2 linked regions of the Pigmentiphaga aceris genome follow. The protein of the gene in region 2 interacts with the protein of the main gene of each other region in a pairwise test. Links are inferred from orthologs where the notes say so. Each region holds a gene or a part of one and is shown on either strand. Other genes may lie near its edges.

Region 1 (5,218 bases), 2.5 Mb from region 2 along the record:
CGATGGCCGGGCGCTGTTGCTGGGCGAAGCTGTCGGTCCTGAAGAGGCCTACGAATTGCAGCTGAAAGGCTCTGGCCGCACTCCCTATTCGCGTGGCGCAGACGGCCGCGCCGTGCTGCGCTCGTCGATCCGTGAATATCTGGCCTCGGAAGCCATGCATGCGCTTGGCATTCCCACTACGCGCGCGCTGGCCATCGTGGCCTCGGACGATCGCATCCGCCGCGAAACCATGGAAACGGCTGCCATCGTCACCCGCATGGCCCCCAGTTTTGTCCGCTTCGGTTCGTTCGAGCACTGGGCCAGCCGCAAGCAGCCGGAACGCGTGCGTGAACTGGCCGATTTTGTCATCGCCAACTACTACCCCGAATGCCTGACCCCGCCCGACGGCGAGGCCGAGGTGCCCAACGGCGTCTACCTGCGCTGGTTGGGCGCAGTCGTGCGCCGCACGGCAGAAATGGTCGCGGATTGGCAGTTGGTGGGCTTTTGCCACGGCGTGATGAACACCGACAACATGTCCATCCTGGGCTTGACCATCGACTATGGCCCGTACGGCTTCATGGACGGCTTCAACGCCCACCACATCTGCAACCATTCCGACAGTTCGGGGCGTTACGCCTGGGATGCCCAGCCGTCAATCGCCCATTGGAACCTGTATGCGCTGGGCAGTGCGTTGATGTCCTTGCTCGACAACGAGGAAGCAGCACTGCGCAGCCAGCTGGACCAGTTCGAAGAGATTTTCCTGCGCCGCTTGTATCAGCAAGCTGCGCTGAAGCTTGGCCTGCTTGAATGGCGTGCCGAAGACTCGGCCTTGCTGAACAGCCTGTGGAGCTTGATGCACAATGCGCGTGCCGACTTCACGCAAAGCTTCCGTCGTCTGGCCAAGGTCCGAATCGACGACAATGCGGTGGACGCAGACGGTGAAACCTTCCGCGATCTGTTCATTGACCGCGACGCAGCCGACGCCTGGCTGGAGACCTACCGTGCGCGTCTGCGCCTGGAAGCTCGTCCCGATGCCGAACGCGCTGCTGCCATGAACCGGGTCAATCCGATCTACGTGCTGCGCAACCACCTTGCCGAATTGGCGATACGTGGCGCGCAACAACGTGACACGGGGCCTTTGGAAGCCTTGCTGAACGCGCTGCGCGACCCTTACACAGAGCGACCCGGCCTGGAACAATATGCGTCGCTGCCGCCAGACTGGGCCAGCGATATCTCTGTCAGTTGCTCGTCTTGAACGACGTGGCTCGCCACGTACTACCGTAAGGAGTCATCGATGTCGGAACCCCGCAAGGTCATCAAGTCGGAAGAAGAATGGCGCGACCTGTTGTCGCCCATGCAATTTGCAGTCGCCCGCCAGAAAGGCACGGAACGCGCATTCACCGGTGAGTTCTGGAATCATCACACCCCCGGTGTCTATTACTGCGTGGCCTGCAATACCCCGCTGTTTGCATCGGACACCAAGTTCGATTCGGGCTGCGGCTGGCCCAGCTATTTCGAGGCGCTCGACCCGAAGAATGTCCGCGAGGAAGTCGACCGCAGCCACGGCATGGTGCGCACCGAGGTGATCTGCAACGTCTGCGATGCCCACCTGGGCCATGTGTTCGAAGACGGTCCGCCCCCGACAGGCCTGCGTTATTGCATCAATTCGGTATCGTTGCGCTTCGAGCCCAAATAGGCGTCAAGTAATCACCAGGATCGACTAACACTCAGGCCGGAACCAAGCTCGGGCCTGAAAAGTCATAGATCCCTGCCACGTTCACACACCACGTAGTCATTCCGCTCAAAATCATCCTGCTCAAGCAATGAAACTTTTATTCGACCTTTTCCCGCTCGTCCTCTTTTTCATCGCCTACAAGTTTGCCGATATCTATACGGCGACTGCCGTGGCGATGGTAGCGGGAGTGCTGCAGATCGTATGGCTGTTTGTCCGCAAGAAGCCGATCGAGCCAATGCACTGGGTCAACCTGGCCATCATCGTGGTCTTCGGTGGCGCTACCTTGTGGCTGCATGACGAAACCTTCATCAAGTGGAAGCCCACCGTGCTGTATTGGGGCTTTGCGCTGGTGTTGAGCATTGCGCAACTGGCCATGGGCAAGAATCCCATTCGCGGCATGCTGGGCAAGCAGATTCGCCTGCCCGACGCGGCATGGGGTCGCCTGAACCTGGCCTGGGCAGGGTTCTTTGCTTTCGTCGGTACGCTGAACCTGTACGTGGCCTACAACTGGCCCACGGAAACCTGGGTCACGTTCAAGGTCTTCGGCATTTTCGGCTTGCTGATCGTGTTTGTGATCGCGCAGTCGGTCTATCTGGGCCGCCACATGCAGCCTGAGGCAGCCAACGACGACGTGGCCATGCCCGGCCGCACCGATCAGGATGCGCCGCGATGAGCACCAACCGAACCACGATTATCGAAGAGCGGCTTGCTGCGCTTTTACCGACCAGCCTGCGCATCGATGACGAGTCCCACCTGCACGCCGGACACGCGGGTGCCGCGGGCGGTGCCGGACATTATCGCGTACACATCGTAGCGGCTTGTTTCAAGGGCTTGCGCCTGATTGCACGGCATCGGCTGGTGTATGATCAGGTGCAAGATTTGATGCCGCACGAGGTGCATGCGCTGTCCATCCATGCCCTGGCGCCAGACGAAGTGGCGGCGGTAACGCCAGCGTAAACATGGTCATCGATGCGGCCTCGCGCTGGTAAGCGTTCAAACGCTTCCCGGGCATTCCCATCTCAGTTTTCCATTTAGATTTCACCCCGATCTCTTCCGTCAAGGATTGACCCAAATGAAGCGTGTTTTGATGTTGGCGGCGGCACTCGCCGTGGCCGGCCCGGTGTTCGCCCAGAATGCGGCCGTTGTAAATGGCAAGGCGATCCCGTCGACTCGCGTCGATCAATTCGTCAAGCTGCTGACCAAGCAAGGTCAACCCGACAGCCCGCAGCTGCGCGAACAGGTTCGTGAAGAACTGATCAATCGTGAAGTGCTGATGCAAGAAGTCGAGAAGCGCGGCATTGCCAAGAAGCCCGATGTTCAGGTCGAACTCGAACTGAGCCGTCAAAGCGTGCTGATCCGCCAACTGCTGGCTGACTACGCAGAAAAGAACCCGATTTCCGACGCCGCCATCCAGGCCGAATACGACAACGCCAAGAAGGTTCAAGGCGAGAAAGAATACCGCGCTCGTCACATCCTGGTCGAAGACGAAGCCAAGGCGCGCGAAATCATTGCTCAGCTGAAGGCTGGCGGCAAGTTCGAAGAACTGGCCAAGCAATCGAAGGACACGGGTTCCGCAGCCAACGGCGGCGAACTTGACTGGGCTCCCCCCGGCACCTACGTCGGCCCCTTCGCTGACGCGCTGGGCAAGCTGCAAAAAGGCCAACTGACCGACGCACCGGTTCAGACCCAATTCGGCTACCACGTCATCCAGCTGGAAGACGTGCGCGACGTGCAGTTCCCGCCGCTTGCCGAAGTCAAGCCGCAAGTCGAAGAATCGCTGCGCGCTGCCAAGCTCCGTTCGTTCCAACAGGAACTGCGTGAGAAGGCCAAGGTGCAGTAAGACAATCAGGCACTGCCAAGGTAATCATGCCCCAAGCAGTCGTTTGATGAACAAGGCCCGCTTTCAGCGGGCTTTGTTTTTTGGGCAGCGCAAACATCAAAACCCACGCACAACGGCACATGCAGGCCTGACAAGCCCCCCTTCTCCGCTGAATCGATGATCAGGGCGTAATCGCCAGGTCACATAGCATCTCTAGCATGCGCGAGCTCTACCACGCACAGCCAGGGTTTCCCCCTGGCGGAGATAATCTATGTCCCGGTCCTACATTCGCGGTGGCACGCTTGCCGTCACTTCCGTTGTCGTTGCACTGTCCCTCGCCGCTTGCGGTGGTGGAGATGACGACAGCACGCCCGTCGTCGTCACCCCCGTTGCACCGGTTCCCGCTGCGCCGGCTGCACCCGCTGGCGTCGGCTTCGAAGATACTGCGCCCGTCGCGAACGTCACGACCGTTCCGCCCTTCGTTGACAATGTGGCCAGCAACCAGCGCGGCGACGCCCGCTTTGCCACGATGGACACCAACGCCGGCGTGCGTGTGCTGTCCAGCTTCCTGGATGTGTGGAAGCCCTCGTCGCTGATCGTGGACGCGGGCGTGACCGCCCCGGCCAACGGCAACTTCCCCGCTGTCACCCCGTCCACCTGGACCGGCATTCCCGGCGACGCCACCGACGGCACCAAACTGAATGCGACGGTGCTGGACGCCAACATCCAGTACGTCATCAACACCACCCGCACGCGCACCCCGGAACAGGCCCTCATCGCCTACCTGGACGACCGCCGTGGCAAGGCCTATAGCGTGACCGACGCACTGGGCCCGCTGACCAACGCCTGGCGCACTGCCGCGCAGCAAACCACCACCATCAACGACGTTCCGGCCGACGCCACCACCGTGCTGTACAACGACGGCGGCAACAACATCGGTGTGGGCGGCACGGCCAACCCCACCTTCGGCACTGTGATCGACCTGCTGGGCACCATGGGTGCCAACGCCTCGACCGAGCCGGCCAAGCGCTTCTACAAATACGCACGCCCCTTCCGCTGGAGCACCGACGTGGTCGTGCTCCCGGCCTTGCTGCCCGCACGCAGCAGCACCCCGGCCACCGACGGCGGCTTCCCCAGCGGTCACACCGCAGAAGCTGGCCGCAACACGCTGGGCATGGCCTACATCGTGCCGGAACGCTTCCAGGAACTGGCGCTGCGCGGTGTCGAAATGGGCCAAAGCCGCATTCTGGCCGGCATGCACTCGCCGTTTGACGTGATCGGTGGACGCATCCAGTCCATCGCCGCCGTTGCCGCCAATCTGAACGCCGCCACCCCCGCTACCCGCAAGGCTGCCTACGACCAGGCGCACACGGTGCTGATGGCCGCGACCAACACCACCACCCTGGCTGACTTCTACGCCGCTGCACACGCCTCGACCAGCACCACGGACCGCTTTGCGGACTACTCCGTGAACAAGGCCAACAACTTGCGCTGGATGACCTTCGGCTTCCCGCAGATCGGTGACACCACCAAGCCGGCAGTTGTGCCCAAGGGCGCGGAAATCCTGCTGGAAACGCGTTTCCCTTACCTGGATGCCAATCAGCGCCGCATCGTGCTGAAGTCCACCGCCCTGCCCTCGGGCTATCCGGCGATGGACGACGCCGAAGGCTGGGGCCGTCTGAACA
Region 2 (5,117 bases):
CGGCACGCTCACGCCAATCACCGACAGCAGCGAGGCCACGCGGTCGATGATCGAATTGCGGAAGTAGCCCGCCACGAAGCCGAACAGACAGCCGAAGAAGAACCCGATCATCGTCGCCACACAGGCGAGGATCAGGGTGTTGCCGACGGCATTGAAGACCTCGGTGGCCACGGGGCGGCCAGAGGCAATCGAGGTGCCCAGGTCGCCGTGCAAGGCACGCCATAACCAGGACGCAAATTGTTCAGGGTAGGACCGGTCGAAACCGTACAGCTGCATGATCTGCTTTTGCAGATCGGCCGATGCATCGGCGGGCAGGATCGACACCAGCGGATCGCCCGGTGCAAGGTGCACGAGCATGAAACAGAGCAAGGCCACGCCGAACATGATCGGGATGGCGTAGCCGACGCGATGGACGAGGGTTCGTATCATGGGTGCACGCCGTAATCGCCCCGGCATACTCGGCCGGGGCGTGATGTCTGGGTACCCGGCCTGCCTGTCCGCATCGGATGGCAGGCTCGGGCAGTGCAGCGCGTGGGCGCTGCGGTCAGCGAGTCATTGAAGACCCGCTTGACCCGACCAACTTGCTTACTCGATCGACATCGGTGCGATGTCGATGAACCAGCTCTTGGGCTGAACCACACCCTTGACCTTGGGCGAGATCGCACGCGGGCCGACGTCGTGCGCAATCCAGACGAAGGGTGCTTCCTCGACGATGCGGGCATGCAGCTTGGCCAGTGCCTCGTCGCGTGCCTTGTCCTCGAAGCTGGTGCGTGCCACGCGGATCAGCTCGTCCACCTCGGCGTTACCGAAGTAGCCCCAGTTGTTCGAGACCGGCGGGAAGGTCTTGGTGCTGGTGAAACGCACCATCGCAAAGAACGGGTCCATGGCGGCGAAGCTGACGTTGGTGGCGTTGGCACCATTGGCCGTCGGGTCTTTTGCGCCACGACGCCAGTTGGTGAACAGCGTGTTCCACTCGACCACGTCGAACTGCACGTCGAAGTAGCAGTCCTTCAGGTTCTGCTGCACGTATTCGTTCATCGGCAGCGGCTGCATCTGGCCCGAGCCCGACGACGAGGTCTGGATCTTCACCTTGACCGGCTTGGCGGCCGAGAAACCGGCTTCGGTCATCATCTTGCGGGCGGCTTCGGGGTCGTACTTGATGTCGAACTTCGGGTTGCCCCACCACGGGTGGCCGGGGCCGACCGTGCCCTTGGGTTCGGCCATCATGCCGCCCAGCAGCTGCTTCATTTCCGTGCGGTTCACGCACAGATTGGCCGCGTGGCGCACACGCTTGTCCAGCCACGGCGAACCTTCGACAAACGACAGTTGCCAGGGCCAGACGTGCGGTTGTTCGTTGGCGTAGATCTTGAAGCCGCGTTGCTTGATGGTGTCGAGCGCATCGGGTGCGGGGGCTTCGATCCAGTCCACCTGACCGGACACCAGTGCGGCGGTACGCGAGTTGGCTTCAGGCAGCGGCAGCAACACCACACGGTCGATCTTCGGCGTGCGCTTCGGGTCCCAGTAACCGGCGTTCTTCACCAGTTCAAGTCGTTCACGCGCCACGAATTTGTCGACCTTGAACGGGCCGGTGCCCGAGGCCTGTGCGGCAAACGCGGTCCAGGCTTTCTGTGCACGTTCTGCTTTTTCGCCACCCGCAGGCACGGCATCCAGCATGGCCTTCCACTTGGTCGGCGACGCCATGAACAAGTTGGTCAGGTTGATCGGCAGGAAGGAATCAGGCTCGGACGTGGTCAGCTCGACCGTGTAGTCGTCGATCTTGCGGGCCGACACCAGCGTGGGCATGCGCGAGGCGGTCACCCCCACCTGGCTGGCATCGAATTGTTCGGCGCTCTTGTCGAGCACCTTGCCCACGTTCCAGACCACCGCATCGGCATTGAAGTCAGAACCGTCATGGAACTTCACGCCCTTGCGCAGCTTGAAGATCCACTTGGTCTGGTCGGTCGGGGTGACTGCCCAGGATTCCGCCAGGCCAGGGATCATCACGCTGGGGCCGTCTGACTTCGACAGATCCCAATGCGTGAGCGCGTCGTAGATCGGGATACCCGTGAAGCGGTTGCCTTCAAAACCTTGGTCCGGCTGCCCCAGGGTGCGGGGAATGTCGGCGGCGGTCATGCCGATGCGCAAGACCTTTTCCTGTGCCATGGCCGGGCTGGCGGCCAAGGTGCCAATGGCTACCGCGATGGCGGCGATGAGGGGTTTCAAACCAGTGCTGCCTGCTTGCATGGGGTCTCCCGGGGACGTGTCGACGAGGGGGTAAATGCGACGTATCAAACTTGGCCGGATTGGTGGCCAGTATGCGAGGTTTGAATACAATCCCCAATGCAACAACCATGCCATCGGTACGGAATTTGCCGTCGTTTAAGGTGTGGCGCGGCTGTCGACAGCCAGCAGGGGGCAGGGAAGGGGGGAGGCCAAAGCGGTCAGCGCCTGACGGCGCACTGAAACAGGACGCAGACGAACCCGTCCATGCGCAAGCTTGGTGCATGCGCAGCGGTCGATCAAAACATGGGTAATGGGCTTTTCTGAAGACGGACCAGCGGGGCTTATCCGTGCACCAATCCGGGCGGTGCTGATTCAGCTAGAAAGGCTGTGGATCAGTCCGACCGTTCCGCCTTCAAACCCTTCCATTGCGGTGTATCGACATCGATGTCGAACAGCGACAGCACCCGGCCAACCGTGTGGTCGACCATCTCTTCGATGCTTTGCGGGCGGTGATAGAAGGCGGGCAGGGGCGGGAATATGATGCCGCCCATCTCGGTGACCGAGGTCATGTTGCGCAGGTGCGCCAGGTTCAACGGGGTTTCGCGCACCATCAACACCAGGCGGCGACGCTCTTTCAGCACCACGTCGGCAGCGCGTGAAATCAGGTTGTCCGCCATGCCGTGCGCAACCGCAGCCAGCGTCTTCATCGAACACGGCACCACCACCATGCCGGCAGACGGGAACGACCCGCTGGCAATGCTGGCACCGACATCACGAATCGGGTGCACGACGTCAGCCAGCGCATCGATTTCCGCGCGGGTCAGGTCGAGTTCATGCTGAAGATTGAGTTGCCCGGCCTGCGAGACGATCAGGTGGGACTCGATGCCGCCAACGGCACGCAGGGCTTGCAGCATGCGTTGGGCATAGATGGCACCGGTGGCACCGGTGACACCGACGATCAACCGGCGGGGCGCGGGTGTCGTCATGTCAGGTACTGAAGACGTACCACACCATGTGCGCACACGGGCCGAAGCAGGGGCCAGCCCGTTGCGCAACGCATGGCGGTGATCAGGCCGTTGCGCCGGATTCGTCCAGCAGCGTTTGCAGTTCGCCAGAAGCGTGCATTTCGCCCACGATGTCGGAGCCGCCGATGAACTCGCCCTTCACGTACAGCTGGGGCACGGTCGGCCAGTTCGAGTAGTCCTTGATGCCTTGGCGGACTTCGTCGTCTTCCAGCACGTTCACGGTCACCAATTGCTTGATGCCACACGACTTCAGCAATTGAATGGCGCGACCGGAAAAGCCGCACTGCGGGAACTGCGCGGTGCCCTTCATGAAAAGGACAACCGGGTTGTCGGTCACGGTCTTGCGGATGAATTCCTGGACGTCGCTCATGCTGCTCTCGCAAAGGTAGGCTTGGATACAGCCATTATAGGGAAGCGCCGGAAATACGCTCGATTCCGGCAAGATCACGCCGGCTGGATGGGTTGCGCAGGCCGGCTTGGCTCAACAGCGCACGCACCGCTTCTGCCTGGTCCCAGCCATGCTCCAGCCAGATCTGGCCACCGGGCTTCAGGCGCTGTTTTGCGCCCGCCGCCAGGATAGCCAGCGCCTGCAAGCCATCGGCCCCGTCCGTCAGTGCGCTGCTGGGCTCGAAGCGCAGATCGCCTTCCGACAGATGGTGGTCGCCTTGGGCGATGTAGGGCGGGTTGGACAGGATCAGATCGAAACGGGCGTCGGCCGGCACGGCTTGGTACCAGTCGCCTTGTACAAATTCGACGCGCGCCTGCAAGCTATGTGCGTTGTCGCGCGCGATTTTCAAGGCCGCGTCGCTGTAGTCGGTGGCGGTGACATGGGCGTCTGGTCGAGCCAGGGCAATCGAAATCGCGATGGCTCCGCTGCCGGTGCCCAGGTCGATGACAGTGGGGTTGGCCTGATCTGCGATGCAGGCCAGGCCGGTTTCCACCAGCACTTCGGTATCGGGGCGGGGAATCAGCACGCCAGGCCCGACCGCAAAGCGGTGGCCCATGAATTCGCGTTCGCCTAATAGATAAGCCATCGGCTCGCCGTTGCGACGGCGTGCGGCCAAGGCTGCGAAGTCGGCGGCGGCCTGCTCGGACACGGCTTTATCGTCATGCGCCACCAGCCAGGTGCGTGACACGCCCAGCAGGTGTTGCCACAGCATGGACACTTCCAGCCTGGGCAAGCCACAATCCTTGGACAGCGCGCGGGGAGAGCGTTCGTGCATGCGCTCAGTCGTCGCTCAGCGCTGCCAGCAACTCTGCCTGGTGCTCGGCACCCAGCGCCGTCAGCAGTTCCGTCATGTCGCCGTCCATCACCTGCTGCAGCTTGTACAGCGTCAGGTTGATGCGATGATCCGTCACGCGGCCCTGCGGGAAGTTGTAGGTGCGGATGCGTTCCGAGCGGTCACCCGAACCCACCAGGCTCTTGCGCTGAGCCGCTTCCTTGGCCTGACGCTCGCGCACCTCACGGTCCTTGATGCGCGCGGCCAGGACCTTCAAGGCCTTGTCGCGATTGCGGTGCTGCGAACGGTCGTCCTGGCACTCGACCACAATGCCGGTCGGCAAATGGGTCATGCGCACGGCCGAATCCGTCTTGTTCACGTGCTGCCCGCCCGCGCCGCTGGCGCGGAAAGTGTCGACGCGCAGATCGGCCGGGTTGATGTTCACCTCGGCCAGTTCGTCGGCTTCTGGCATCACGGCCACCGTGCAGGCCGACGTATGGATGCGGCCTTGCGCCTCCGTTTCCGGCACACGCTGTACCCGGTGACCACCCGATTCGAACTTCAGCGTGCCATACGCACCGTCGCCCGCCACGCGCAGAATCACTTCTTTATAGCCACCCAGCTCCGACTCACTGGCCGACATGATTTC

What was found. Proteins that work in one complex are often made in the same cells at the same time.
Region 1: the proteins of grxD (region 2) and FXN63_RS13970 interact in binary tests that used the Escherichia coli proteins (3 or more experiments, as listed by UniProt). The link is inferred for Pigmentiphaga aceris from one-to-one orthologs.

What each region holds. Positions count from the first base shown.
Region 1 is NZ_CP043046.1:3,211,751-3,216,968, forward strand. Bases 1,126-4,027 are described here. They hold FXN63_RS13970 (BolA family protein), read left to right. Parts: upstream 1,126-2,383; coding sequence 2,384-2,671; downstream 2,672-4,027. Other genes in these bases: FXN63_RS13955 (protein adenylyltransferase SelO), read left to right, coding at 1,126-1,234; msrB (peptide-methionine (R)-S-oxide reductase MsrB), read left to right, coding at 1,274-1,675; FXN63_RS13965 (septation protein A), read left to right, coding at 1,803-2,387; FXN63_RS13975 (peptidylprolyl isomerase), read left to right, coding at 2,787-3,554; FXN63_RS13980 (phosphatase PAP2 family protein), read left to right, coding at 3,805-4,027. Outside these bases: more of FXN63_RS13955, read left to right, coding at 1-1,125; more of FXN63_RS13980, read left to right, coding at 4,028-5,218. UniProt on the Escherichia coli protein: Transcriptional regulator that plays an important role in general stress response. Has many effects on cell morphology, cell growth and cell division. Acts by regulating the transcription of many genes, including dacA (PBP-5), dacC (PBP-6), ampC and mreB.
Region 2 is NZ_CP043046.1:726,810-731,926, forward strand. What follows is about bases 1,956-4,756. They hold grxD (Grx4 family monothiol glutaredoxin), read right to left. Parts: upstream 3,619-4,756; coding sequence 3,292-3,618; downstream 1,956-3,291. Other genes in these bases: FXN63_RS03090 (ABC transporter substrate-binding protein), read right to left, coding at 1,956-2,244; FXN63_RS03095 (UbiX family flavin prenyltransferase), read right to left, coding at 2,616-3,209; prmC (peptide chain release factor N(5)-glutamine methyltransferase), read right to left, coding at 3,653-4,471; prfA (peptide chain release factor 1), read right to left, coding at 4,476-4,756. Outside these bases: FXN63_RS03085 (ABC transporter permease), read right to left, coding at 1-429; more of FXN63_RS03090, read right to left, coding at 586-1,955; more of prfA, read right to left, coding at 4,757-5,117. UniProt on the Escherichia coli protein: Monothiol glutaredoxin involved in the biogenesis of iron-sulfur clusters.